2 regions of the Rhizobium sp. NZLR1b genome follow, and region 1 is predicted to be linked to the other one. Evidence: riboswitches for the same ligand, from Rfam matches in the RefSeq annotation. Region 1 holds a riboswitch; the other holds the start of a gene.
The links. A riboswitch is a leader RNA that binds a small molecule or an ion and turns the genes downstream of it on or off. The one in region 1 is predicted to bind S-adenosylmethionine.
Positions count from the first base shown of each region.

Region 2: it holds a riboswitch for S-adenosylmethionine, as region 1 does, so the genes downstream of both, metA (homoserine O-succinyltransferase) here and HJB84_RS13500 (O-succinylhomoserine sulfhydrylase) in region 1, are expected to answer to the same signal.

Region 1 covers NZ_JABDWC010000007.1:258,738-273,326, reverse strand. Annotated here, with positions in the region: gene apaG (Co2+/Mg2+ efflux protein ApaG) at 114-506, opposite strand; gene HJB84_RS13500 (O-succinylhomoserine sulfhydrylase) at 772-1,956, opposite strand; SAM riboswitch at 2,000-2,078, opposite strand; gene HJB84_RS13495 (2'-deoxycytidine 5'-triphosphate deaminase) at 2,152-3,246, shown strand; tRNA gene HJB84_RS13490 (tRNA-Gly) at 3,305-3,378, shown strand; gene HJB84_RS13485 (hypothetical protein) at 3,407-3,685, opposite strand; gene HJB84_RS13480 (hypothetical protein) at 3,744-4,046, opposite strand; gene HJB84_RS13475 (VOC family protein) at 4,045-4,425, shown strand; gene HJB84_RS13470 (methyl-accepting chemotaxis protein) at 4,625-6,619, opposite strand; gene HJB84_RS13465 (transporter substrate-binding domain-containing protein) at 7,159-8,034, shown strand; gene HJB84_RS13460 (tellurite resistance TerB family protein) at 8,061-8,474, opposite strand; gene HJB84_RS13455 (thermonuclease family protein) at 8,556-9,263, opposite strand; gene HJB84_RS13450 (helix-turn-helix transcriptional regulator) at 9,275-9,964, opposite strand; gene HJB84_RS13445 (response regulator transcription factor) at 10,080-10,727, opposite strand; gene HJB84_RS13440 (hypothetical protein) at 10,819-11,217, opposite strand; gene HJB84_RS13435 (DUF952 domain-containing protein) at 11,336-11,689, shown strand; gene HJB84_RS13430 (quinone-dependent dihydroorotate dehydrogenase) at 11,686-12,774, shown strand; gene HJB84_RS13425 (MATE family efflux transporter) at 12,750-14,096, opposite strand; gene HJB84_RS13420 (CAP domain-containing protein) at 14,125-14,589, opposite strand, start outside.
Region 2 covers NZ_JABDWC010000003.1:195,457-210,045, reverse strand. Annotated here, with positions in the region: gene HJB84_RS05460 (SIS domain-containing protein) at 1-594, opposite strand, end outside; gene HJB84_RS05455 (GntR family transcriptional regulator) at 591-1,364, opposite strand; gene HJB84_RS05450 (aldose epimerase family protein) at 1,614-2,636, opposite strand; gene metA (homoserine O-succinyltransferase) at 2,799-3,722, opposite strand; SAM riboswitch at 3,773-3,850, opposite strand; gene HJB84_RS05440 (ABC transporter ATP-binding protein/permease) at 4,005-5,867, shown strand; gene HJB84_RS05435 (hypothetical protein) at 5,916-6,545, opposite strand; gene HJB84_RS05430 (ABC-F family ATP-binding cassette domain-containing protein) at 6,665-8,485, opposite strand; gene HJB84_RS05425 (thiamine diphosphokinase) at 8,489-9,145, opposite strand; gene HJB84_RS05420 (MarR family winged helix-turn-helix transcriptional regulator) at 9,268-9,792, opposite strand; gene HJB84_RS05415 (MDR family MFS transporter) at 9,908-11,446, shown strand; gene HJB84_RS05410 (M48 family metalloprotease) at 11,835-13,379, shown strand; gene HJB84_RS05405 (RNA polymerase factor sigma-32) at 13,437-14,300, opposite strand.

The DNA.
Region 1 (14,589 bases):
CTAACCCTTGCCGGGGTCGAGCCACCGGTCTCGACCCCGGTCGGTGCCGGCAGGCGGATGAGGGGCCGGTGTCGGCAATCTATCAAGCGGGCAAAATGATTTCGGGCCGGCCTTCAGTTGAGCACGCGCAACAACCCCGGTGAATCCAGCGAGAAGGCGGGAATGTCGACATCGAAGGTGTCGCCTTCGTCCGTTTCCATCTGGTAATGGCCGAACATCAGCCCGGAGGGGGTGTCGAGTGGGCAGCCGGAGGAATATTCGTAGGTGTCGCCGGGGCTGAGCCGCGGCTGTTCGCCGACGACGCCCGGACCGGTGACCTCGTCCACCTGTCCATTCTGGTCGGTGATATTCCAATAGCGATTGACCAGGCGAACGGCGATGCCGGAATTGTTGCTGATGACAATCCGATAGCCCCAGACATAGCGATCGTCGTCCGGATCGGATTGCTCCTCCAGATAGAATGGTTCGACGACGACTTCGATATCTTTTGTGAGGGCGCGATACATGCCTTGCACCTTAGTCAAGATATGTTACCCGTATCTTATAAGAGGCCCTGCCCGTCAAGAAACGGAACGTTGATCGTCACTAAAACGGTCGTGATCGAAGTGTTTCGATCGTTAAGCCTAATTGTCGGTGTCAATTCCACTTCCGAACGCCGGCGCGACCGAGCTTGTTCCCCCGGCCTCAACCTGCTGAGGTCCGGCGAGCCGAACGCCGGTGAGGTCTGGCGAGCCGAACCCCAAGCGAGGTCCGGCCGCCAATATCCCTGGATCAGGCCGAGACCTTGGCAAGCGCCTTGGCGAAATCCTCGATCAGGTCGTCGGTATCCTCGATGCCGGCCGAAAGGCGGACCGTACCCGGGGAAATGCCGAGTTCGGCGCGCGCCTCCTCCGACAGGTTCTTGTGGGTGGTGGTTGCCGGATGGGTGATCAGGCTCTTGCTGTCGCCGAGATTGTTGGAAATCTTGATGATATCGAGCGCGTTCTGCAGCGCGAAGGCGGCTTCCTTGCCGCCCTTCAGCTCGAAGGCGACGAGGGTCGAGCCGCCGGTCATCTGCTTGGCGATGATATCGGCCTGCGGATGGTCCTTGCGGCCGGGATAGATCACCTTGGCGACCTTGCTTTGCTCGGCCAGAAAATCGGCGATCTTCGCCGCATTCTCAGTCTGCTGCTTCACGCGCAGCGGCAGCGTCTCGATGCCCTTCAGCAGCGTCCAGGCGTTGAACGGCGACATGGCCGGGCCGGTGTGGCGGAAGTAGTCGTGCAGATTCTCGTCGATCCAGTCCTTGTCGGCCAGCACCACGCCGCCGAGGCAGCGGCCCTGGCCGTCAATATGTTTGGTGGCGGAATAGACGACGATATGGGCGCCGAGCTCCAACGGCTTCTGGAAAAGCGGCGTGGCGAAGACGTTGTCGACGATAACCTTGGCGCCGATCTGGTTGGCGAGCTTGGCAACACCTGAGATATCGACCACTTCGAGCGTCGGGTTGGTCGGGCTTTCCAGGAAGAACACCTTGGTGTTCGGCCGGATTGCCTTTTCCCAATTTGCAAGATCCCGGCCGTCGACCAGCGTGCACTCGATGCCGTATTTCGGCGCCAATGTCTCGACAACCCAGCGGCAGGAACCGAACAGCGCGCGCGCCGCGACGATATGGTCGCCTGATTTGACCTGGCAGAGCACCGCCGCGGTGACGGCCGCCATGCCGGAGGCGGTGGCGCGGGCGTCTTCCGCGCCTTCGAGCATGCACATCCGCTTTTCGAACATGTCGTTGGTCGGGCTGCCGTAGCGGGCGTAGATGTAGCCTTCCGTCTCGCCCTTGAAGCGGGCTTCGGCCGCCTCCGACGTGTCATAGACGAAACCCTGCGTGAGATAGATTGCTTCGGACGTCTCGCCATATTGCGAACGCAAGGTTCCGCCGTGGACGAGTTGGGTTGCCGGGCGCCAGGTCTTGCTCATGCCATCACCTTCACATAACAAAAAAACCGGTCGCAAAAGCAGACCGGTTTTCAACCCGGTCTTTTTAGCCACTTGTTTAACGTGGCTGCAAGCCGACCGGCCAAATCACCACGGGATAATTCTGCAATACTGCTGTTAGCTGCTTGCGTCAATTCCCCGAGTTTGGTTTTGTCGGCGGCAAATGATGGATGAGGCATGATGGCTCGTGAAACGGGAATTCTGGCGGACGGCGCGATATCAGCGCTGTTTGAAACGGGTCGTCTGATCTCCGAACGGGAGCTGGACCGCGACCAGATCCAGCCGGCAAGCCTCGATTTGCGCCTGGGCGCCAAGGCTATTCGCGTGCGCGCCAGCTTCATGCCCGGCCCCTCGCATCTGGTGGCCGACAAGCTCGACCGGCTGAGCCTGCATGTGGTCGACCTTTCCGAAGGCGCGGTGCTCGAAACCGGCTGCGTCTACATCGTGCCGCTGATGGAGAGCTTAGCGCTGCCGGCCGACATGTCGGCCTCGGCCAATCCGAAGAGCTCGACCGGCCGGCTCGATATCTTCACCCGCGTCATCACCGACTATGCCCAGGAGTTCGACAAGATCCCGGCCGGTTATTCCGGACCGCTCTATCTGGAAATCAGCCCGCGCACCTTCCCGATCGTCGTACGCCGCGGCTCGCGCCTGTCGCAGATCCGCTTCCGCGTCGGCCATGCTTTGCTCAGCGAGCCGGAGCTGTTGAAGCTGCATGAAAGCGAGACGCTGGTCGCCAGCAAGCAGCCGAATGTGTCCGGCAGCGGCATCGCTCTGTCGATCGACCTCGCCGGAGACGAAGACGGCCTGATCGGCTATCGCGGCAAACACCACACCGCCGTCGTCGATGTCGACAAGAAAGCCCAGCACGACATCTACGATTTCTGGGAACCGCTCTATAGCCGCGGCCGCAACGAACTGATCCTCGATCCCGACGAGTTCTATATCCTCGTCTCGCGCGAGGCCGTGCATGTGCCGCCGGATTATGCCGCCGAAATGACCCCGTTCGACCCCTTGGTCGGCGAATTCCGCGTCCATTATGCCGGCTTCTTCGATCCGGGCTTCGGCCATGCGCCGGCCGGCGGCCGCGGCAGCCGCGCCGTGCTCGAAGTGCGCAGCCACGAAGTGCCCTTCATCCTCGAAGACGGCCAGATCGTTGGCCGCCTGGTCTACGAACACATGCAGGAAAAGCCGACCAGCCTCTACGGCTCCGGCCTCGGCTCCAACTACCAGGCCCAAGGCCTCAAACTCTCGAAGCACTTCCGCATCTGAGACTTCCCGGCTGCCGCGACTTGACAGCGGCCCCCATCTGTTGGAAATCTCAGCTATCGCGGGTGTAGCTCAATGGTAGAGCAGCAGCTTCCCAAGCTGAATACGAGGGTTCGATTCCCTTCACCCGCTCCAGCTTCCCGCACGCGAAGCCGACCAACACCTAATCCCCAAAGAACCGGATAGGCTTATATCGGCGGTGCGCGATGATCAGGCTCCGGTCGGGCTGGATGATGTAGGTTTCCTCCACCTGCTGGCCGTACTGGTCGATGAAATCATGCGGAAAGGCCGAGCCGATGGGTGATTTGGTGAGCTTGGTGCGCGGCTGGCCGTTATAGGTGATGCTGCCCGGGATCGGCTCCATGCCGGGGCCGCTATAGCTAGCGGTGCTGCAACCGGTGAGAATGAGGGTGCCGATGAGGCCGATGAGTGCGGGTTTCATGTCGATCCCTTCCGATGCCGGCGACGACGCGATCTTACTCTCTATTGGCGCCGGCGCATCACGCAAACGGCATGGCCGGTTTCAATCCTTCGAGAAGCACCGCTTGGAATGGCGTGATCGTGTCAGCGCTTCCATTGCCGAAACCGGCGCCGTCTGCTAGATCGGCAGTGTCGAAAAAGGCAGGATCGGTTGAGGTAAGCCCGATCCCTTCCGCTGGAGCGTCAAGAGCGCTCTGACGAAGCTCTGCTCCGTGGCCCATGGCACGAGAACCCGCGACGTGATCCGCACCAGATGCGGGATCCCGGCGGCGTGCGGAGACGGCAAAAGGCAGTCCCGGGATTTTTTGAACGGAGACTGTCATGCGCCTGAACCATCTCGATTTTCACGTACCCGATATCACTGCGACGGCGGATTTTTTCATCCGCCATTTCGGCCTGACGCTTAAGGATATGCGCGGCCAGAACGGCTTGGCGATCCTTGCGGACGATGCCGGTCTCGAAATCGTCCTCAGTCACGCCATTGCCAAATTCGGCACCGCCGACCAGGTTGAACTGCAGCGCCAGACCTATCATATCGGCTTCATCCTGCCCGAAAGGGCGGATGTCGATAGGGTGCATGCCGGGCTTTTTGCCGCCGGCGCGGCGCTCTCCGGCCCGCCGGCCGCCATGCGCGGCGGCTGGCTGTTTTATTGCACGGCGCCGGGGAATATCCTCGTCGAGGTCGGCTCGCGGCCGGGTTAGCGAGATCCCAAAAGACCTTCTCCCCGCTAGCGGGGCGAAGGGGAAGAGCTGCAACCTCTCCGTTCCTCGCTAGGCTCGCGCCTGGCACGTCCCCTCGCCCCGTTTACGGGGGTCCGAAGGACGGGTCGAGACCAGCGGCTCGACCCCGGTTGAGTGAGGGTGACGGGCAGGCTTCGGGCGTGAACTGGACAGCCGTGGCTCAGAACTCCGTCCAGTCGCCATCCTGGCTTTTCGGTGCGCTGTTGCCGGCGTTAAAGGCGTTGGCGATTTTTTGGCCGAGGGCGCGGGCTGGCGAGGCGGCCGGGCGGGCTGTGCCTTCGCGAGCGACGCGGATCGGGGCTGTTCTGACGGCCGGGCGCGGGGTAGCGCGTGGGGCTGCGGCGGCAATCGGCGCACTGGCGGCAAAGCCGCCGGTGCCCGTCAGCCTGAACTGGCCGAGCAGGTTGTTCAGCGCTGTCGCTTCCGTGGCGAGGCTGTGGCTGGCGGCCGTCGACTGCTCGACCATCGCCGCATTCTGCTGCGTGCCCTGATCCATGGTGTTGACGGCGGTGTTGATCTCCTGCAGCCCGATCGACTGTTCGCGCGAGGCTTCGGCGATGGCGTGGACGTGTTGGTTGATTTCCTGCACCTCCTGGACGATCGAATCGAGCGCCTTGCCGGTTTCGCCGACCAGCGAAACGCCGGTCTGCACATGCGTGCCGGAGTTGGTGATCAAGCCCTTGATTTCCTTTGCCGCCTTGGCGGAACGTTGGGCGAGTTCGCGCACCTCCTGGGCGACGACGGCAAAACCCTTGCCGGCGTCGCCGGCACGCGCAGCTTCGACGCCGGCGTTCAAGGCCAGAAGGTTAGTCTGGAAGGCGATGTCGTCGATGACGCCGATGATGTTGGAGATTTCGCCCGAGGATTTTTCGATCTGCTGCATGGCGGAGACCGCCTTGCGGACGATGTCGCCGGATTTTTCGGCCCCGAGGCGGGTGCGGGCGACGAGCTGGCTCGCCTCCTCGGCACGCTTGGCGGCGTCGCGCACCGTCGTGGTGATCTCCTCCAGCGCCGCCGCCGTCTCTTCGACGGAGGCCGACTGTTGTTCCGTCCGCCTGGAAAGCTCGTCTGCGGAAGACCGGATCTCGTTGGCGCCGGCGCCGATCGCCCGGGCGTTGGCGCCGACCGTATGCAGAGTTTCGTTGAGCTTCTCGACCGAGTTGTTGAAATCCTCGCGCAGCGCATCGAGATGCGCGACGAAGGGCTGGTCGATATGCGAGGCGAGATCGCCGGCGGCAAGACGGCGCAGGCCGTCGCCGAGCGCGGTAACTGCGCCTTCGAGTTCGGATGCTTCACGGGTTTTCTGCGCGTCGCGTTCACGCCGCTCGCCGTCACTGAGGTTACGGTCAGCTTCGGCCCGCGCCTCGATCCGCCCGCGCTCGATCGCATTGTCGCGGAAGATCGACACGGCCTTTGCCATCTGGCCGACTTCGTCGCCGCGGTCGAGCCCGCTGACCTCGCTTGTGGTATCGCCTTCGGCAAGCCGAGTCATGCGCAGGCGCAACTGCGTCATCGGGCCGGCAATGCCCATCTGGGCGACGACGACGCTGAAGCCGACGGCGAGCAGCACGGCAATGCCGATCAGAACGAGACAGAAGACGATCCGCCCGTTGACCGAGGCCGAAAGCGCGTCGCCGCCGTCCTTGAGCATCGCCATCATCGCATCATTGTTGGCGATCATCTTCGGGGTCAGCGCATTGAGCTTGGCATTGATCAGGGCAACATTCGCCAGCGCCCCGGCGCTGTCCTTGGCTTTGCTCTGTTCGATGATCTTGTTCGCCAGCGTTTCGATCTCATCGATGCCGGCCTGGATGTCATCGATCGCCGCTTTGCGGCTGGGAACCAGCGCCAGCGCATCTTTCATCCGGTCACGGGCCTGCGGCAGCTTGCTCGGTGTGGCGAGCGCTGTGGCGAATGCCGGCGTATCGGGCTTCATCTCGGCCAGCAGGGTTACCTGCAGCACCGAGGCCACCACCGAGGCGCTGGCGCGCGCGCTCTGCATCGAGGCCAGCGCTTCATGATCGATGAAGGCGCTGTAGGCGGCATCCGCACGGCGGAACTCGGCAATGACATAGATCAGCCCGGCCATCGTGATCAGCCCCAAGAGCACCACGACCGATATGATTTTCGTGCGGATTTTCAGATGCTTCAACATGGAAATGTCACCCGGTTGACCGGGCGTCGCACGCCCGGTGCTTTGAAATCAATTGTTGCAAACGGAGCGCCGCGTAAGTGCCGCGGCTCAGGGATTATGGCGGGGTTGACGCATGCATCATGCAATCGGCCGGCGGGTCCGTGTCGTCGCCACAAATAGAGGCGATATTCTTTAATTCCGCGCTAACGGCGGGGCGGCATACCCACGATTTTTAGCGCCCGAATTATCGTCTTCAATGCGTTGCCATGGCTGCCCGATCTGCGCTGATGGCTGCCCCTCACCCTAACCCTCTCCCCGTAAACGGGGCGAGGGGACATCCCACGCGAGGCGTCGGCGAGGTCGCGGCATATCCCCTTCGCCCCGCAAACGGGGGTCCGAAGGACGGGCCGAGACCCGTGGCTCGACCCCGGTCGGTGCCGGCAGGCGGATGAGGGGCGGATGCGGCACGATCCGTCGCATGCATATTCCCCGTCCCGCATGACTCTGCTACATCTCGCCGACACCGCACGCTTCGCGCTTAACCCGAGATCAAGATCACGATGATGCAATCCAAGTTGGCATCCCTGGCTGTGAAGGGTTTTCTCGTATTCGGGCTGTTTCTGCGCGTGCTGTTTTCGGGTTTTGCCGCATCCGCTCAGCAGGCTGCACCCTCGCTGCCGCTGCTTTTCGATGCCCGCGAACGTCTGGCGAGGCCCGATCTCTCCTCGCTGGTCCGCTTGCGTTTCCTGACCTCGGTCGATTTCCCGCCGTTCAATTTTACCGATCAGAACGGCAAGCTTTCCGGTTTCAACGTCGATCTCGCCCGCGAGATCTGCAGCGAGCTGGAGATTTCAGACAAGTGCCAGATCCAGGCGATCCCTTTCGCCGATCTGAAGGATGCGCTCGCCGCCTCGCAGGGCGATGCCGTCATCGCCGGTCTTGCCGTGACGCCTGAATTGCGCCGGCAATTCGTCTTCTCCCGGCCCTATCTGATGCTGCCGGCGCGCTTCGTGCGCAATCTCGCCGTACCGCTCGACGGCAAAACGGCGGCCGCGCTTTCGGCTCACCCGGTCGGTGTGGTCAAGGGCACGGTGCACGAGGCGATGCTGGCCGCCTTCTTTCCCGCGATCAAGGCGCAGACCTTCGACACCAAGGACGCCCTGCTTGCTGCGCTTAGGGAGCGCAAGGTCGATGCCGCCTTCGCCGATGCGCTGCAGCTTTCCTTCTGGGTCTCCTCGCCGGCCTCGGCCAAATGCTGCGCACTGTTCGACGGCCCCTATCTCTCCGAGCATTTCCTCGGCGAGGGCATGACGATCATGCTGCGGCAGAAGGACAGCGTGCTGACGTCAGCCATCGACCACGCGCTCGCCACGCTGTCGCGCAACGGCCGTCTGCAGGAAATCTATCTGCGCTATTTTCCCTACGGGCTCTACTGACATGCATAAAAACAAAGACTTAAGGATCAGCTCTTGCGGAAACGGGCTATCGCACTGCGCTCGATCGCCGCGCAGGTCAGCTTGTCGAGGCCGAGCCGGTCGCGCAGCAGGCTGAGCAACCGCAGTTCTTCCGCCTTGACCGAAAGATCGGCGGAAGCCACCTCGACGGCCAGCGCATAGGCGGTGTCGTAGAGCTTGACGGGCAGGGTGTCGCGCACGGTTTCGAGAACGACGTCGAGGCCCTCAGGTCCGGAAAGCAGCGAGGCGCAGTCGCGCGCCACCGAAATCAGCTTGTCGTCATCGAAATCCCGGAAAACCGGCAGAAATCCGATCAGTTGGCCGATCCTTTCCAGCTCCCTGTCGTTCATCGTGCTGTCGACGGCAGAGGCCATCACCATCACGTAGATCAGCGCATCATGGGCGGAAAGCGGCTTGTTCATCTCTGATTCCTTTTTCGATCAGCGGAGATTAGGAATTGGCAGCCGCCATTACAAGGGATCGGTCCCCGTCATGACCGCCAGTTATCTCCGGCGCGGATCGTCGCCGTAAAGCCCTTTTCCAGCCTGCCTGGCTTTCTCGGCGGCCGATGCAAGCGGCGAACCCGCCGCGACTTCAGCCCAGCCGTTTTCGGCAAGCCATGCGCCGAGATCCTGCGTGCCGAGCCGGCATGCGGTCGTCGCCATTTCCTTCCATTCGGCCGGATCGATATCGCAGGCGATGCTGCGATTGCGCAAAAGTTGGCGCAGCGCCGTCTTCGCCATCATGCCGCAGGGCCATTGCCGGCCCGCCGGCCCGCATATCCTGTCGGCCGGCGTCGGCACGACGCCGGCGAGCTGAAGCCTGCGCTCGCCGAAGGACAGCATGCCGGCATTTTCGACCGCCGGCCGCGTCAGCTCCATCGGCTTTTTCGCGGAAGGATTTGCGGCTTGCCCGGCGGCGGTCTCAGCTGGTGGTGCGATATCGGCGGGTTTGGGCGCCGTGCCGTCGGCTGGCCGAGGGGAGGGAGGAGCCGGCGGTTGCGCCGAACGGGCGATCACTTCGGCCCGGTCGTCCGACATCGCAGCCGGTTCGCCGGCTTGCGCGGCGGGATCCACCGAAGTCGCCGTCTCCTCTGCCGACACGCTCTCTTCCCCGGCCGTGCCGCCGCGCAGCCTTGTTTCGCCCGCCATCAGCAGGCCGGCCACCACCGCCATTCCCGTAAGACCTGTGAACAAGGCGGCAAGGCGCATGGAATATCTTCCTATTGACTGGCCCAGATGATGCGGGCGATCCAATCGACGTCGGAAAGCTCGAGTGTTCGGTTGGCATGTTCGGGATTGAGCGACATCAGCTCGATCGATCGCGGGCTCTGGCGCAGCAGCACCTTGGCCATCACCTCGCCCGCGCATGTGCGCACCACGACGCGGTCGTTGCGGCGCACCTGCGCACCCGGCGCGACGATCAGCACGTCGCCGTCGCGGTAGAGCGGCATCATGCTTTCGCCCTGCACCTCAAGCGCATAGACGCCGGATTTCTGTGTCGGGGCCGCCGGAAATTCCACCACATCCCAGCCATGGCCGGCCGGAAAACCGCCATCGTCGAAAAAGCCGCCGGCGCCGGCCTGGGCGAAGCCGAGCAGCGGAATCGAGCTTCCCTGCGGCGGAAAGGCGTCGTCAGGCTCTCCGGCAAGCTCTCCGGCCAACTGCTTGGAAAGACCGGCATCCGGCCGCAGGAAGACAAGGAACTGTTCCATGCTCGCCCCGGTCGCACCGAGCACCTTGGCGATCGATTCCGTCGAGGGCCAGCGCAGCCGCCCATCGGCGGAAAGCCGTTTCGACTTGTTGAAGGAGGTGGGGTCGAGCCCGGCGCGGCGCGCAAGACCGGATGGCGTCAGGTCATGCCGTTCGGCAAGCCTGTCGATCGCTCCCCAGATCTGGTCGTGTGACAGCATATGCGCCCGATTCCGTGCGGCTCGTGCCTGCCGCGCTTAAACCAGGCCGAATATTAACCGACCGTGCCGCCTGAGTAAAGGTAAATGAGGAATAAAATCCTGTTATTGAAAGTGCTTAGGCGACCATCGCCATATTGATCTTGCCGAGCTGGATGACCGCTTGGGTGCGGCTGTCGACATCGAGTTTCAGCAGGATCGCCGAGACATGCGCCTTGATCGTCGCCTCGGAGACGCCGAGTTCATAGGCGATCTGCTTGTTCAGCAGCCCTTCGGCCAGCATGGTCAGCACCCGGCTCTGCTGCGGCGTCAGCGTATGCAGGCGGTGGATCAGGTCGGCGACATCGGGATCCTGCTCCTGGCCGTCGCGATAGTTTTCCGGCGTGGCGATATCGCCGGCAAGCACCGTCTGGATGCTGCGGCGAATGCCCTCGATGCCGGAGGATTTGGAGATGAAGCCGGAAGCGCCAAGTTCCAGCGCCCGGCGGATCGTCGTCGCATCGTCGCTTGCCGAGACGATGATGATCGGCAGGCTGGCGAATTCGGAGCGCAGCGCCATCAGGCCGGAAAAGCCGCTGACCCCGGGCATGGCGAGGTCGAGCAGCATTAGGTCGGCGTCCGCATGGGCGCCTGCGGCCGTGCGCGCAGCGGCGAAATCGCCGGCCTCGACGATCGCCTGCCGGCCTTCCATGCCGATCACCGCCTGACGCAGCGCATCCCGGAAAAGCGGATGATCGTCCGCAATGATGATGGTCTGTTCGTGCATCGAAAACTCCCTCCCAAGAGCCCGATCATTGCCGGCGCGCGAACGCCATCCCTCCGCGTTCATGCCGGCTTTCTCATGGGATTATATCAGATCAGGTCTTCTGCGGAAGGGGATTGGCGTTTTCATCAGCCTGGAACTCCTTCACCATCCCCATGAAACTCTTCATCATCTTCTCCATGATGCTGATCGAGCGGTCGACTTCGGCATCGCTCGGCAGCGCGCGCTGGATGGAGCCGCCTTGCTCCAGCTTCGTCACCCGCTCGGAAAGCCGGTCGAGTTCGTCCTCATAGGCCGCCCGTTCGTCGGCCGCCATCCGGCAGACGAGGGCGCCGTCCTTGTCCTGGCAGATCGACATTGCCCCGGTCTGCCGGTCGAGCCGCACGAAATGGTCGCCGCTCTTTTCCAGCTGGAACCGGCTTGCATCGGGTTCGGCCGCCGCGGCGCCAAGCGGCAGGAGAAGAACGCTAAGCGTGAGAACCAAAATCTTCATCGTCTCATCCTCCGGAATTTGTTTCTGCCGGTCCCGTTTTTGAGTGCTGGGGCGTGGACATCGCCGCCTCTTTCCGGCAAAGCGCTGGTGATCGAGGACCAGCAATCGCGAGGCCATGATGAGCGTGACACCGACCCTTTACAAGATCGTGACGGAAACGCTCTGGCAGCAAGCCAGACAAACCGGCATTTTTCATGGCGCCGGCATCGATCTGAAGGATGGCTTCATCCATTTCTCGACCGCCGATCAGGTGAAGCAGACCGCGGCGCTGCATTTTGCCGGCCACTCCGGGCTGCTGCTGATTGCCGTCGATGGAAGGGGTTTTGGCGACAAGCTGGTGTTCGAACCCTCGCGCGGCGGCGATCTCTTCCCGCATCTCTTTGCCGACCTGCCGCTGGCCGCCGTGCTCTCAGAAGTACCGCTGCCGCTCGACGAGACCGGCGCCCATGTCTTCCCGGAGCTGCAGCCATGATCGATCCTTTCAAGCGTGTCGCCCGCAAGGGTCTCTTCCTGTTCGATCCGGAAACGGCGCACGGCATGTCGATCGCCGCGCTGAAATCCGGCCTGGTGCCCGCTTGCCAGCTCACCCCCGATCCACGCCTGCGCCAGACGGTTGCCGGCCTCGTCTTCGACAATCCGCTCGGCATGGCCGCCGGCTACGACAAGAATGCCGAGGTGCCGGAGGCGCTCTTGAAGCTTGGTTTCGGCTTTACCGAAATCGGCACGGTGACGCCGAAGCCGCAATCCGGCAATCCGCGGCCGCGCATCTTCCGCCTGGTCGAGGATGAAGCCGTCATCAACCGCCTCGGCTTCAACAATGAAGGCCATGAGGCAGCTTTCGGACGCCTTGCCGCGCTGAGCGGCAAGGGCATGGTCGGCGTCAATATCGGCGCCAACAAGGACAGCGACGACCGCATCGCCGATTACGTCGCCGGCATTCGCCGCTTCCATTCCGTCGCGCGTTATTTCACCGCCAACATCTCTTCGCCGAACACGCCGGGCCTGCGCGACTTGCAGGGCCGTGAAAGCCTCGCCGCACTGCTGTCTGCCGTGCTTGCGGCGCGCGACGAGGCAGCAGTGACATCCGGCCGCAAGGTCCCGGTCTTTCTGAAGATCGCTCCTGATCTGACCGAGGAAGGCATGGACGATATCGCGGCGGAAGCGCTCGCGCATGCGCTGGATGGTCTGATCGTCTCCAACACCACGCTGTCGCGCGACGGTCTCAAGGATCAGCGCCAGGCGAAAGAGACAGGCGGCCTCTCCGGCGTGCCGCTGTTCGAAAAATCGACGGCCGTGCTCGCCAGGATGCGCAAGCGCGTCGGCCAGGCTTTGCCGATCATCGGCGTCGGTGGTGTCTCCTCGGCCGAAACCGCGCTGGAAAAGATCAGGGCGGGCGCCGATCTCGTCCAGCTCTATTCCTGCATGGTCTACGAAGGGCCTGGTCTGGCCGGCGATATCGTCCGCGGCCTCACCAAACTCCTGGATCGCGAAAAGGCCAACTCGATCCGCGACTTGCGCGACACCAGGCTGGATTACTGGGCGGCCCGAAATGCCTGATCGGCCCGCGGCTTGACCAGTATTGCCAGGAAAAAGCCGCGGAAGAGCAGGAAGGCGTTCATTGCCAGCCAGAGGCCGTGATTGCCAAAGAGCGGGACGAAGACGGCGAGCATCAGGAGATAGCCAGCAAAGGACATCAGCATCCGGTTGCGCATCTCGGCCGACCATGTGGCGCCGATGAAGACCCCGTCCATCAGGAAGGCGAGCGCGCCCGTCAGCCCGGTCACCGCCGCCCAGGGCAGATAGGTCTCAGCCGCCTGTCGCACCTCCGGTGAGGTCGTCAGCACCGAGATCAGCCAGGAACCGGCGAGGAAGAAGAAAGCCGAAACGATCGCCGCCAACCCGAAGGACCACAAGGTCGTCAGCTTCAGCCCGCGGTCGAACGCCGGCCGGTAGCGCGCGCCGATCGCCCGGCCGGTGATCTGCTCGGCGGCATTGGCGAGCCCGTCGAGATAATAACTGGAGAGCAGAACGAAATTCATCAAAACGGCATTGGCGGCAAGCGTCACCGCGCCGAAATCGGTGCCGATCCGCGTCATGATGGTGAAGGCGCCGATCAGCACGAAGGTGCGGATCAGGATGTCGCGGTTGAGCGCGAAAAGCTCAGCCAGCCGGCGCCGGGAAAAAACCTCGGACCATGCTGGCCGCTCCGCCTTGGCAAAGCCGCTGAGCACGATGAAAAGCCCGGCGAACGCGCCGGCCGTCTCGCCGGCCATCGTACCCCAGGCGACCCCCGCCACGCCCCAATCGAGCGTCAGGCCGAGATAGATGGACAGCAGGATGTTGATGCCGTTGATGATCGCCTGCAGCAGCAGCCCGATCTTGCCCTGTCCGCGCCCGAGCACGAAGCCAAGGATGGCGTAATTCGCCAGTGCTGCCGGTGCGGCGAGGATGCGGATCGAAAAATAACTGCTGGTCGCCTCGGCGATCGCTCCGTGCGCGCCCATCAGCCTCAACCCGGCCGCGATCAGCAGCGGCGAAAGAAAAAGCAGCGCCAATCCGCAGCCGAGCGCCGAAATCATCGCCCGGGAGAAGATCGCCTGCTGCTCGTGCCCATCCCGCCGGCCATAGGCCTGCGCCGTCAGACCGGTCGTCGAGGCGCGCAGAAAGTTGAAGCTGCCCATGATCAGATCGAACAGCATCGCGCCGATCGCCAGCCCCGCAAGTGCTTCCGGGTCACCCATACGGCCGACGACGGCGGTATTCGTCAGCCCGAGCATCGGCGTCGTCATGAAGCCGAGCGTCATCGGAATGGCGATCGACAGCACCAGCCGGTGCGTCACATCGAAAGCGAACCTGTTGTCGTTGCTGCGCGTATCCATGATGGCCTTATCTCGAGGCCGAATCACCTCAGCTGGACAACACCATGGCCCAATAGGGCAGGTTCCTGGAAGATACATTATGGGCGACGGCGACGCCGAGGCCGTCATAGCGCCCGAGCATGTTTTCCAGATGATGCGGCGAGTTGATCCAGGCCGTCACCACGGCATCGACGCTCTGCTGGCCGGCGGCGATATTTTCAGCCGCCGGCAGCTGGACGCCGCTCGCCTTGACCCGCGCCCCGAAACTGTCGGTTAGCCCCATCAGATGCGCCATCTTGCCGGCACTCGCCATGCGTTTGGCCTGGAAGAGAGCAGCCGTGCTCGCCGCCGGATCGGGGCTAAGCGGCGGCAGACCGTTCTTCGCCCTCAACTGGTTGACGAGCGGCAGCACGCTCGCCGTTTCGTCCTCGCCGTTGGACGGCGTGCCGGCAAGGTGCGGGGTCGTGGTGCAGCCGGCGATGCCGGCGGCAAACGTGAGTCCGGAAAGGATGAG
Region 2 (14,589 bases), on a different contig from region 1:
CTCGGCTGCCGCCGTGTCGATCCCGGCGGTTGCCGAAAGCGCCTCCGGCAGCCTGCCAAGCGCAGCCTGTAGGTCGGACGCGCCGCCGACCGCAACGGTCACGCCGGCAAGGGCGGCGACGGAAGCGATAAAGGATTTGGTCGCCGCGACGCTCTTTTCCGCGCCGGCATTAAGCCCGAGAACGATATCGGCTTGCTTGGCAAGCGGACTGTCGGCGACGTTGACAACGGCAATCGTCGTCGCCCCGCCCCTTTTGGCCGCATCCTGCAATGCGATGATGTCGGGGCTTGCACCCGACTGCGAGACGGTGAAATGCACACCCCCCTTCAGATGCAGCGCGGCACCGTAGACCGAAGCGATCGACGGGCCGACCGAGGCGACCGGGACGCCGCAGGTGATCTCGAAGAGGTATTTGAAGAAGGTGGCGGCATGGTCCGAGGAGCCACGCGCCGCCGTCGTTACCACGCTCGGGCGGGAGGACGAAAACAGCCGGGCGATCTCGGCAAAGGCCGGCTTTTCCTTTTCGAGAAGCGTGGCCACCACCTCTGGGGATTGGCCGGCTTCCTGCAGCATCAACGACTGGTTCTCATTCATAGGTCATCTCCGATTCTCAATTCGGCAACGAAATCATAGGCATCGCCGCGATAGTGCGAGCGGGTGTACTCAACGACGCGCTGGTCTTCCAGGCGCGAGACGCGTTCGATCAGCAGCGCCGGCGCGCCTGATTTGACGTTCAGGATCGCCGCTGAGGACGGATCGAGCGTAACTGCGGTCAGCCGCTGCAGCGCACGTACGGGCTTGTGACCGTTGGCCGCCAGCGCATCATAGAGCGACCCCTCGCCGCCGGGATCGCCGCCTAAGAATTTGATCGGCACCACGGCGCGTTCGATCGCAAGCGGCAGGCCGTCGGCGAGACGCAGCCGGTCAAGCCTCAACACCGGCTCGTCGCCGCCAAGGCCCAGCAGGAAGGATTCCTCCGGCGACGGCGTATTGACCGCCCGCGACAAGATCAGCGCGGCTGGCAGACGCCCACGCGAACGCATGTCGGCGGAGAAGGAGGAAAGCCGCCAGAGCGACTGCTCCATACGCTCCACTCTGCTCGATACGAAGGTACCGCTTCCGTGGCGCGATTCCAGTGCACCTGAAGCCATCAGATCGCGATAGGCGGTGCGCACGGTGACACGGCCGAGCTTCAAGGCCTCGGCAAGGTCGCGCTCCCCTGGCAGCGCCGTGCCAGGCTTCAGCAGGCCTTCCTGAATAAGGCCGGTCAGCGCCTGCGCCAGCCGCTTATAGAGCGGGCCGGACAACGCCTCGTCACGCAGGCCGCGGTTGTTCAGTTCCGCTATCAGACTGGTTCTATCCATAAGCACACAATAGAACCTATCTAGAACCAATCCACAAGGCGGAATCGCACCCGGCCAAGAAAAAACCTCCCCGGAGACCGGAGAGGTTCATAGCGCTGATGCATGTCGCCCAGAAGGGCGCAGCGGTTCCGGGATAACGACATGCATAAAAACAAAGGACTAAAGCGCGTCGCATGAATCAAATTTGATGCGACGCGCTTTAGAATTTGACAACCGTGCGTCCATAGAGCCGTGCGTCTGAAAAAGACGTCAGCTCTTGGTGAAGATATAGTCCGTCTCCTGGCGCAACACTTCGCCGGGGCGCAGCACCGCATTCGGGAAACCTTGGTGATTGACGGCATCCGGCCAGACCTGCGTCTCCAGGCAGAAGCCAGCAAACGGGCCGTACTTGCGCCCGCCGATGCCGGGAGCGCCGGTATCCAGTTTGAAACCGGCATAGAACTGCACGCCCGGCTCGGTGCTGCGCACTTCCAGCGACACACCGGAATACAGGCTGCGGGCAAGCGCGACGCTGCGCTTGGCGGTGCGCTCGCCGGACAGGCAAAAATTATGGTCGTACAAGGCCTGTTCGCTGCCGACGAAACGCTTCATCGGCGCCATCTCGCGGAAATCGAATTCCGTGCCCTCGACGGAACGGATCTCGCCGGTCGGCACCTGTTTCTCGTCGGTCGGCAGATAGTGGTCGGCAGCGATCATGATGTCGTGGCCAAGCGCATCTTCACGGCCGTCGAGATTGAAATAGGCGTGCTGGCAGACATTGGCGAGCGTCGGCTGGTCGCTGGTCGATTCATAGATCACCGACAGTTCGCCGTTGCCGTGCACCCAGAAGGTTGCCTGGATGGTGCAATTGCCGGGATAGCCGGCGCGGCCATCGGGATCGACAATCTTCAGCACCACCCGGTCGACCTCATGCTCGACGACCGTCCAGTTGCGTTTGGCGATATTGTCGCTGCCGCCATGCAGATGGGTGACGCCATTTTCGTTCAGCTCGAGCTGGCAGTCCTTGCCGTCGAGCGTGAAGGCGCCGCCACCGACACGGTTGGCGCAGCGGCCCGGCGTCGCGCCAAAATAGGCCGAATGGAGCGGGTAGCTGTCAAAATCGTCGAAACCGAGCTGCAGTGGGGCCTCATGTCCCTTAAGACGCAGATCCTGGATGACCGCGCCCCAGGTGATGATCTTGGCCGTCAGCCCGCCGCCCTTGATCTCGACGCGATAGACGGTCTCGCCTGCCTTCGTCTGCCCGAAAACTTCCCGCTCCAACTTATCCGACATGATCGACCGTCCATTCTCATTCAAAGTTTTTCAGCGTTGTGCGTCACAAAGACCCACAACGCTTTCGGTTTCAGGAGCGGAACCTGCCCGCATTTGCTCCAAACCGCAACCGGTCGGATCAGAAGAAACGCCCCGGCATCGGCCGAGGCGCAGTCCGACGCTTCAGAGGTCCGTGCCGATCTCCTCCACATCAAAGGGGGTCGTCTGGTAGATCTCGTTGATCCAGTTGCCGAACAGGAGATGCGCATGGCTGCGCCAGCGGTTCTGCGGCGTCAGCGCCGGATCATTATGCGGGAAGTAGTTGTGCGGCATCTTGATCGGCACGCCGGCGTTGACGTCGCGGAAATACTCGTCGGAAAGCGATGTGGAATCATATTCGACATGATTGAACATGTAGAGCCGCCGCCCCCTCCTTTCGTGCACGAGGCAGACACCCATCTCGCCTGATTCCATCAGGATCTCCAGGCTTTCGGATGGCTCGATATCGGCGCGGCGCACCTCGGTCCAACGCGACACTGGCACCTCGAAATTGTCGGAAAAGCCGTTGAGATAGATGGAGGATGGCTTCAGGTTCCGGTGGCGGTAGATGCCGAAGGCCTTTTCTTTCAACTCGTATTTCGGAACACCGTGGAAATGATAGATCGCCGCCATCGCGCCCCAGCAGACGTTCATCGTCGAATGCACGTTCGTTTCCGTCCAGTCGAGAATCTGCTGCATTTCCGGCCAATAGGTGACGTCTTCATAGGGCAAAAGCTCGATCGGCGCCCCGGTGATGATGAAACCGTCGAACTTGCGGTGCTTCACTTCCTCCCAGGTCTGGTAGAAGGCGAGCAGATGATCTTCGGACGTGTTCTTCGCCTTGTGGCCGCCGATGCGGATCAGCGACAGCTCGACCTGCAGTGGCGAGGCGCCGACGAGTCGGGCCATCTGTAGTTCGGTCTTGATCTTGTTCGGCATAAGGTTGAGCAGCCCGATCTGCAGCGGTCGGATATCCTGACGGATCGCCAACGTCTCGGTCATCACCCGCACACCCTCTTGAACCAGGGTTTCGAAGGCGGGCAGCGTATCGGGGATCTTGATGGGCATTGCGGTCACTCGATCAAAAAAACAAAAAACCGGCGGCGAAAAAAATCGCTACCGGTCCGCACGCGGCCCTTTAGCGACTTTTTTAACGTGGCTGCAAGCCGGCCGGCCAAATCACCACGGAGCTTTAATTAGCCCCAGTCGGACCGCGAATCAACTGCCGAATGCACGCAGGAGCGATGCATGCAAGCATCATCACAGTTTAATGACTGATAGAATCTGTTGATAGACCGGTAACGCCACCATGTTAATAATGGTAAGCATGGGCGATGTTGGAAAAGCGTAATGGCAGATAAGATCGAGGGGAGGCCGGGCATCCGAAGGCACGATAGGGTGGGGTATGATCTCAGCCTGACGAATCGCCTCGGGGTTATGTTCTCCGCATTCTGGAATTCGCAAGTGCGTGGCAAGGTGCTGTTTCTGGCGACCGTGCTGATCCTCGTCATCCTGTTGACGTCCTACGGCCAGGTCATCCTCAATCAGTGGAATGCTCCCTTCTACGACTCGCTGGAGCGCCGCGATCTCGGTGAATTCTTCCACCAGCTCGAAATCTTCGCGATGATCGCCGGCACGCTGCTGCTGCTCAACGTGCTGCAGGCATGGCTGAATCAGATGACCGCGCTCTATATGCGCGAGGGCCTGTCGCGCGACCTCGTCGATCAGTGGCTGAAGCGCAAGCGGGCACTGCGGCTTGCTTCGAGCGGTCTGATCGGCGTCAATCCGGACCAGCGCCTGCATGAGGATTCCCGCAACCTCGCCGAAAGCACGACAGGGCTCGTTCTCGGCCTGCTGCAGTCGACCATTCTTCTGGTGAGCTTCATCGGCGTGCTCTGGGAGCTTTCCAGCGGCTTCATCTTCCACATCAGCGGCCACAGCTTCTCCATTCCCGGCTACATGGTCTGGGCGGCGATTTTCTACGCCGCCTCCGCCTCGGTGCTGAGCCAGGTCGTCGGCCGCAAACTGGTCAAGCTGAATGCCGACCGCTTCTCGAAGGAGGCCGAGCTTCGCTTCACGTTGATGCACGCCAACGAGAACATGCCTGCGATCACCGTCGCCCGCGGCGAGGAGAATGAGCGCCGGCGCATCAACACCGACATCAGCTCGGTACTGAGGGTCGTCAAGCGGCTCGCCATGGCCAATACCAACCTCACCTGGGTTTCGGCCGGCTACGGCTGGCTGGTGATCGTCATCCCGATCATCGTCGCCGCCCCCGCCTATTTCTCCGGCGGCCTCACCCTCGGCCAGCTGATGATGTCGGTCGGCGCCTTCAATCAGGTCAACACGGCGCTGCGCTGGTATGTCGCCAACTTTGGCCCGATCGCCGAATGGCGCGCGACACTGATGCGCGTCACCGATTTCCGCCAGGCGCTGCTCGACATGGAGGAGGAATTCGCCCAGAAGGACGGCATCGCCTATGAAAACACTGCGCCCGACACGCTGACGTTGAAGGATGTGGTGATCGTTGCCAAGATCGGTGAAGAGATCGACGAATGCGGCGGTTTCCGCCTGCGTGAAACCGATGTCGTGATCAAGGCCGGCGAAAAAATCATGATCAACGGCGATCACAGCGTCAACCGCAAGCTACTCTTCCAGGCGATGGCCGGCCTCTGGCCGTGCGGCAGCGGCACGATGGGCCTGCCGCCGATCGACGACATGCTGTTCGTCCCGCAGATCGCTTATGTTCCCGGCGGCACGCTGCGCGAGGCGCTGGCCTTTCCCGCAAGTCCTGATGCCTACGAGCGAGCCGCTGTCGAGACGGCCCTCGACAGAGCCGGCCTGCATTCGCTGATCGCAAGGCTCGATACCCGCGCCCGTTGGGACAAGCTGCTCGACAGCGATGAACAGAAGGCGATCGGCTTTGCCCGTCTGCTTCTTGTGCGCCCGCGCTGGATCATCTTCGACGAAGTGCTGGAAGGCATGGAGCCGGAATGGCAGGAGATGATGGCCAAACTGCTGACCTCCATGCCGGAAAGCGGCATGATTTACATCGGCCGCTCCGAGGCCTATCTCGAGGCGCTCAAGCCGCGCGTACTGCATCTGCAGGCGCTGCCGGCAAGATCTGAGGAACCGCAGCAGCAACAGCAAGTCGCTCAGACCGGCACCAGCGCCAGTACAGGCGCTGCCGCCATGCCCGCGCCGGCGCTGTAGAGCGCCGTGCGTCCGATAGACACTATATCACTTTGAATTTCACGCTGGTCACATCGGCGGCGTGATGCCATTCAGGCCGACGGCCACCTGGCTGGCCGAGATGCTGCCGTCTGCCGCCTTCTCGCCGGTGACGATGACGCTGGCGCCGGCCTTCAGATCGTCCTTGGTCGCCGGCGCCAAGGTCACGATCGGCGTGCCGTCGGCAATCGTGATGGTTTTTTCCTTGCTTTGATAGGTCAGCGTGATCGTGTGGCCGTCGACGGATTTGACGGCATTGCTGACGGTCGCATTGGTCATCTGGCTGTTCGGCTGAGCATCCCAGGGACGGTTGCCCTCGCCGGTCCCCTTCATCGACGCCGGAAAGATTAATACCTCGATCGCCCCGTCAGGGCCGGCGCCTTTCGGAAGCGAGGCGACCCCGACGAAATCGCCGGGCTTGATATCCTCGACCGAGGCTTTTTTGATGCCGCCGACTTTCCAGCCGGCTTTCAGCGTAATTATCGCATCGCTGCCTTCGCGCGTCTTGACGACGAGACTATCGCCACTGAGGCTTTCGATGGTGCCACGAACGCGAACACGGTTGCCATCCCGCGCCTGTGCGGCCTGCGAGAGCGCAATCGCGACAAGACCGCCGCCGGCAAGTGCTGTGAAAATCTTGGAATAGGCCTTGCGAGACATATGACTTTTCCTTGTCGCCATTGCTATCGGCGCTATCCCCAGCTGCCGGGCGACACTCTATGCCGCGCGTCGATACACTGGCCAATCAAGGAAAGGTGAGACTGCGAGTTTGCGAAGCCTCAGCCTTCCAGCTCTTCGCGCAGCATTTCGAGCTCCAGCCACTCCTCCTCCATTTTCATCAGGCCGGCGCGTAGTTTTTCCATCTCGACGGCAAGCCGGTTGAAAGCTACGGGATCGCGCGTGAAAAGATTGGGATCGGCCATCACCTGTTCGCGCTTGGCGATCTCGGCTTCGGCTTTCGCCATGTCCTTCGGCAGATTTTCCAGCGCGAATTTCTGCTTGAAGGAAAGCTTGCCCCTCGAACTTCCAGCAGAAGACGCTGCCTCCTGGGTCTTCGGCCTCTCCGCCGCCTTCTCGGCCCGCTTGCGCTCCTCGATCGCGCCCTTGCGCTGCGCAAGCATGTCCGAATAGCCGCCGGCATATTCGATCCAGCGGCCGTCAGGTGCGTCCGCCATGGCAGGTGCGATCGTCGAGGTCACGGTGCGGTCGAGGAAATCGCGGTCATGGCTGACGAGAATGACGGTGCCGGGAAAGCCAGCGACGATTTCCTGCAGCAGGTCGAGCGTCTCGATATCGAGATCGTTGGTCGGTTCGTCGAGGATCAACAGGTTCGTAGGGCGCGAGAGAATCCGCGCCAGCATCAGCCGGGCGCGCTCGCCGCCGGAAAGGCTTCTGATCGGCGTCCGCGCCTGTTCCGGCTGGAACAGGAACTCCTTCATGTAGCCGGTGACATGACGCTGTTCGCCGTTGACGAGCAGGTTTTCGCCGCGCCCATCCGTCAGGTAGTTGGCGAGCGTATCCTCGGGATCGAGATCCTCGCGTTTCTGGTCGAGTGTGGCGATCTCCAGATTGGTGCCGAGCTTGATCGTGCCGCTATCCGGGGAAAGCTGACCGGTCAACATCTTCAAGAGCGTCGTCTTGCCGGCACCGTTCGGCCCAACCAGACCGATGCAATCGCCGCGGTGCACGCGGATCGAGAAGGGCGTGACGATTGCCCGGTCGCCGAAGCTTTTGGTGATCTTGTGAGCTTCGATCACCAGCTTGCCGGATTCCTGCGCGTCCGAAGCCGTCGCCTGCACCGAGCCCTGCGGCCCCTTATGGCCGCGATAATTCGAGCGCATCGTCTGCAACTCGCCGAGGCGGCGCATGTTGCGCTTGCGCCGCGCCGTGACTCCATAACGCAGCCAGTGCTCCTCGCGCTCGATCGCCTTGCCGAGTTTATGCTGCTCCAGCTCCTCGGCCTCCAGCACCTGGTCGCGCCAGGCCTCGAAATGCGAAAATCCCCTGTCGAGCCGGCGCGAGGTGCCGCGGTCGAGCCAGACGGTTGCCGTCGAGACCTTTTCGAGAAAACGTCGGTCGTGCGAGATCAGCACCAGGGCGCTGCGCGTCTTCTGCAACTCGCCTTCCAGCCATTCGATGGTCGGCAGGTCGAGATGGTTGGTCGGCTCGTCGAGCAGGAGAATATCGGGCTCCGGCGCCAACACGCGGGCAAGGGCGGCCCGACGCGATTCGCCGCCGGACAGCATGCTCGGATGTTCCTCGCCGGTCAGCCCGAGATGCGACAGCAGATAGGTGACGCGATAAGGGTCGTCGCCCGGCCCGAGACCGGCTTCGGCATAGGCATGGACGGTGTTGAAGCCGGCAAAATCCGGCGCCTGTTCGAGATAGCGCACCGTCGAGGAAGGATGACGGAAGACTTCGCCAGACTGCGCCTCGACCAGGCCGGCGGCGATCTTCAGCAGCGTCGATTTTCCCGAGCCGTTGCGCCCGACCAAGCAGATTTTGTCCCCGGGCTCGATCTGCAGGCTAGCACCAGCCAGCAGCGGTGCGCCGCCGAAGCTCAGGAAGATATCGTCGAGTTTCAGAATGGGAGGGGCCAAAAATCAGACTCCGGAAAGATCATAGGGCCTGGCGAGCACGATCGCCCGGCCGCTGCGGAGCGAAAAGCGAATCTTGCTTTCCGCAACATTGGAAATGGTGCGCGACGAGCCGAAAGGCAGATGGAAATCGGCCAGCGGATAACGCGCATTCTCGATGGAAAGCCCGGTCAGCTCGCTGAACCCGAGCACGGAAAACAGGCTCCCCTTGGGAAGATCCAGCTCGACCGTCCCGGCAAGCAGCGGCACTGCCTCTTCCTTGCCCGAGGTCAGCAGCACGTCGAAACCCTCCTCCGCCAGACTGACGGCCGACAGCAGATGCTGAAGCGCGTGGTCCGAGCGTTCGCCGCCAAGAGCACCGGCCAGAATCAGCCGCCGCGCACCCCGCGCGATCGCTTCCGACACGGCGATTTCGCCATCCGTCGCCGCCTTTGCCGCGGGATAGGGCTGTTTCGGCACATCGGGAAAGGCACCCTCGAGATCATCAGGCGTCGAATCGAAATCGCCGACCCAGAGCTCCGGCTCGATACCGAGTGCCACCGCATGCCGCATGCCGCCATCGGCCGCGATGGAACGGCTGCCGCCGATGGCTTGGCGCAGGCGCTCCGTCAGGCTGAGTTCGCCGCCGAGGAGAATGGTGAAGGTGGATGGGCTCATGGGCATTGCCCTTAGCGCAAACCGGGGGTCGAGGGGAAGGGGCGCCGGCGGATCGGCGCCATTTCCCTTCGAGCGCCACTAGAACAGGATGTCGCCCGAAAACCGCACACACTTTTCGGCATCATGCTCTAGCCCGGCGTATCCTTGTCGCGCGACCGGAAGACCGCCTCGTAACCGCCGATGAAACGCTCGAAAAGCATTGCGAAACGAGCGACATCCTGCTCAGGCCAGTCGGAGACGATCTCGGAGATGATCGCGAGTTTCTGCGCGACGATCTCGGCCAGCAGATTCTGGCCGACCTCGGTCATGACAACGACAATCCGTCGCGCATCGGCCTGCGAAGCTTCGCGGCGCAGCACGTTCCGCCCGACCATGTCGGCCACCACCCGGCTAGCCCGTGACGGATCGATGCGCAGCATCTCCGCGATCATGCCGACGGTGACCTCGCCGGCAGGCTTTGCCCTCCGCACCGCATCGAGCACGTCGAGATGCGAAAGTTCAAGGCCCGGTGCAGCACTCTGGATCGCCAGCCGGCCGATCAATCGCCGCCCGGTCATCAACCGCATGCGCCCCATGCTCCGGCCGATGCGAGGCACGTTTTCCTCAACCGGCTCTGGCTCGGTGGAAATGGTCTTGGTCAGCACTTCGTTCATGCCGGGACCATAACAGAGCCGCGGCGGAATTTGAATATGCCGATGTCATTAATGTGCCATTGACAAATACATGCTGTTAGCACATAAAAATCTACCCAACCCGGAATGATGCTCCATGGATATGCAACTCGCGCCTGCGCCGCTCGTGACGGATCCTCGTCGCCGGCTCATCCTCTTCTTCTTCCTGATGACGGCCATGTTCATGGCGACACTAGATAATCAGATCGTTTCCACGGCGCTGCCAACGATCGTCGGCGAGTTCGGCCATCTGGAGCGCTTCGGCTGGATCGGCTCGGCCTATCTGCTGTCGCTGAGCGCCGTCATGCCGGTTTATGGCAAGCTTGGCGATCTCTTCGGGCGCAAATACGTGATGATGACGGCGATCATGATCTTCACTGTCGGCTCGGCGGTCTGCGGCCTTGCGGTCTCCATGAACACGCTGATCGCCGCCCGCGTGCTACAGGGCCTTGGCGGCGGCGGCATCATGGTGTCGATCTTCTCCGTCAATGCCGATCTGTTCGAGCCGCGCGAGCGGGCCCGCTACCAAAGCTATTCCAGCCTCGTGTTGATGGCGTCAGGTGCGATCGGACCGGTGCTTGGCGGCACGATGAGCGACCTTTTCGGCTGGCGCTCGATTTTCCTCGTCAACGTGCCGATCGGCTTAATCGCACTTGCCGGCCTTGCCGTGATGCTGCCCTATCGCAAACCGCATCGCCGGCCCAAGATCGATTATGCCGGTGCGCTGCTTCTCGCCCTGACGACGACCAGCATCGTGCTTGCCACCGACAGCAGCGAACTCTTCGGCGCATTGGTCTCGCCACAGAGCATCGTCATCATCGCCTTCGGTATCGTTTGCGCCGTCGCCTGGGTGCTCGTCGAACGCCGCGCGCCGGAACCGATCGTTCCCCTACAGCTCTTTCGCAATTCGACATTCAGCCTGCTCCTGGTGATGTCGATCATGGGCGGCGCCATCGCCATCGGCATGGTCAACTATCTCGCCCTCTTCCTGCAGACCACCACCGGCCTTTCGCCCTCTGCCGCCGGCGCGCTCTTCATTCTTCTGACGGGCGGCCTCGTCTGCGGATCGCTGTCCGCAGGCCGCATCATCTCAAAAACGGGGCGTTACAAGCCCTTTGCCATCGCAAGCCTGACCTGCAGCGCCATCGCCTTTGCGCTGATGTCGCAGATCCACGCGGGAACGCCGATCGCCTTCATCGGGGCGATCATGATGCTGCATGGCATCGGCATCGGCCTTGCCCAGCAGGTTCCCATCATCGGCGTACAGAATGCAGCGCCGGCCCGCGATGTCGGCGCCGCCACCGGTTCGGTGACGCTGTCGCGCATGGGAGGTGCATCGATCGCCATTTCCATCTATGGCGCCATCATCGCCTCTCAGCTCGACAAGGTCGGCGTCTCCATTCCCGGTGTTATCGATATCGAGCAGCTGACGCCGAAGATGATGGCCGCCCTTCCCGAAGCAAGCCGCCAGGCTGTCGCCGATGTCTATGCCGCCGCCTTCTCGCCGCTCTTCATGACCTCCTGTGCTATTGCCCTGATCGGCCTTGTGGCGGCCATCATGCTGAAACCTGTGCAGCTGCCCCGCGCCGGTGAAGCGAAGATGCCGCAACCGACGACGGCGAATGCGGCGGAGTAACCGGATCGACCCCGCAGAATACCTCATCGGGAGGAGTTCCTTCCGCGATGATATTATCGGTGGTTGCAATTTTCTCGCATCGCTGTCGCTATCAGCTCGGTTACTTCAATCGGCCCGTTCTTTTTCTTCGCCGCCGACGAATCTCCGCGTTGTGACGGAACTTTCGCCATAATTTCATCCGAGCGAAGGGAAGGCCTCACGATCGAGGCTGGCTAAAATGCAACGGCGCCACATTTAAACAGAGTCTCGCTATGCAACCGATGCATAAATCAGCTACAGCAAGGACTTGTATCGGCCGATTGTGCAGCGCGAGATCAGGGGTGCGCACCTGTTGAATTCCCCTTGCCACGGTCGGTGCCAATCTGCGGCAAACCGGCAAGACAGCGACATGATGCGGAGAACCAGACTGGACAGCTTGACGACGTGGAAATCGCCCGCGCTTTCCAGTGATGCCATCTCCGCGCCGCGGCGTTTCGCGCGTCGCCTGATGCTGCTTTCGGCCGTCGCAATGGCGCTGAATGGCTGTCAAACGCTGATCGACCAATCCTACCAGCCGAGCGTCTCGCCTTCTTCCAATCCGCAGATCGTCGACGAGGTGCAGAAGAACGATCCGCGCGCGGCGATGGGCGCCCGTGAGCATCCACGCATCGTCGCAAGCTACGGCGGCGAATACAAGGACGCCAAGACCGAGCGCCTCGTCGCCCGCATCGCCGGCGCGCTGACGGCGGTGTCGGAAAATCCGAGCCAATCCTACCGCATTACCATCCTGAATTCGCCGGCGATCAACGCGTTTGCGCTGCCCGGCGGTTATCTCTACGTCACCCGCGGCCTGCTTGCCCTTGCCAACGACGCCTCGGAAGTCGCCGCCGTGCTATCGCACGAGATGGGCCACGTGACGGCGAACCACGGCATCGAGCGGCAGAAGCGCGAGGAGGCTGAGGTCATCGCCAGCCGCGTCGTCGCCGAGGTTCTCTCCAGCGATATCGCCGGCAAGCAGGCGCTGGCCCGCGGCAAGCTGCGGCTCGCCGCCTTCTCACGCCAGCAGGAACTGCAGGCCGATGTCATCGGCGTGCGCATGCTTGGCGAAGCCGGCTACGACCCCTATTCCGCTGCCCGCTTCCTCGATTCCATGGCGGCTTACAGTCGCTTCATGTCGGTCGATCCCGAAGCCGACCAGAGCCTGGACTTCCTGTCGAGCCATCCGAATTCGGCGCAGCGCATCGAGCTTGCCCGCACCCATGCCCGGGCCTTCGGCCAGGAGGGTTCGGTCGGGGACAAGGGCCGCGACTATTATCTCGACGGCATCGACGGCCTGCTCTATGGCGACAGCCCTGAGGAAGGCTATGTGCGCGGCCAGACCTTCCTGCACGGCGGCCTCGGCATCCGCTTCGACGTGCCGCCGGACTTCCACATCGACAACAAGGTCGAAGCCGTAATGGCCACCGGCCCGAACGACATCGCCGTCCGCTTCGACGGCGTCGCCGACAATCAGAACCAGAGCCTCACCAACTATATCTCCAGCGGCTGGGTGACCGGCCTCGACCCGTCGACCATCCAGCCGGTCACCATCAACGGAATGGAAGCAGCCACAGCGCGGGCAAGCGCCGACCGCTGGGATTTCGATGTCACCGTGATCCGCAACAATTCGCAGATCTTCCGCTTCCTCACCGCCGTGCCGAAAGGCAGCGACGCCCTTGAGCCAACGGCCAATGTCCTGCGTGCGAGTTTCCGACGCATGACGCCGGCAGAGGCAGCCTCGCTCAAGCCGCTGCGCATCCGCGTCGTCACCGTCCGTCTGGGTGAAAACATCTCGACGCTCGCCGCCCGCATGATGGGTACCGACCGCAAGCTCGATCTCTTCAAACTCATCAACGCCCTGCCCACGGGTGCAGCCGTTTCACCAGGCGATCGCGTCAAGATCATCGCCGAGTAAAAAAATAGCCCGGCTTGCGCCGGGCCAGTCTGTGCTGCTGCAGGGAATAGTTTCGGTTCAGGCGTAAGCCGCCATATGCGGATCGGCGCTGACAAGCGCGCTGCGGAGCTTCTCCATCGCCCGGCTTTCGATCTGCCGCACACGTTCCTTGGAAATGCCGAGATCGGCGCCGAGTTCTTCGAGCGTGGCACCGTCTTCCGCCAGACGCCGGGCGCTGATGATCTTCATTTCGCGTTCGTTGAGATGTGTCAGCGCCGAGGCGAGCCAGACGCGGCGCCGCTCTCCGTCGATCATGTTGGAAACCTGCTCGTCCGGTAGGGGATCATCGCTGACGAGGAAGTCCATCTTCTCCGCACTCTCGGCATCGCCGGAGACCGAAGGCGCCTGCAGCGAGGCATCATTGCCGGAAAGCCTGGCGTCCATGGTCTGCACATCGGAGAGGCTGACGCCGAGCGCCGCGGCGATTTCCTGGTGAATGGATTGCAGAGTCAGCTGCGTGTCACCCTTGGCGAGCTTGGCGCGCAGACGACGCAGATTGAAGAAAAGCGCCTTCTGTGCCGAACTCGTGCCGCCGCGCACGATCGACCAGTTGCGCAGGATATAATCCTGGATCGAAGCCCTGATCCACCAGCTCGCATAGGTGGAAAAACGTACGTCGCGTTCCGGCTCGAAGCGAGCGGCAGCCTCCAGAAGGCCGACATAGCCCTCCTGCACGAGATCGCTCATCGGCAGGCCGAAATTGCGGAACTTACCCGCCATGGATATGACGAGACGCATATGCGCCATGGCGATCTGGTTGCGCGCGCCGCGATCATCGTGATCCTTCCAACGAATGGCGAGATCGTGCTCTTCCTGACGGGCGAGATAGGGGGCGGCCATCGCGATTTTGATCATGCGCCGATCTGCAGACATGTTCTTCATTTCGATCTCCTGAAATAGGCCTCTCGCCCTAAATGAACAATAAAACGTACCTTCCGGAACATCGCTGTCCGGACTGAATGGGGTTCTGAATGCATAAAGGCCTCGCCCCTGGACTTTTCAGGGGGAGGCCCTATTTCTTATCATGTGCCGTTAAGACGGCCGGGCCGGACCTGTTTCTTCACGTTGCCGGATGGGCAATATTGAAAAGGCATGATCCGCTCCTCATCGAACATTGACGGAATGACAGTTCGCCCGTCGAGGCCCATTGCCCTGCGAGCAGTCCGCAATT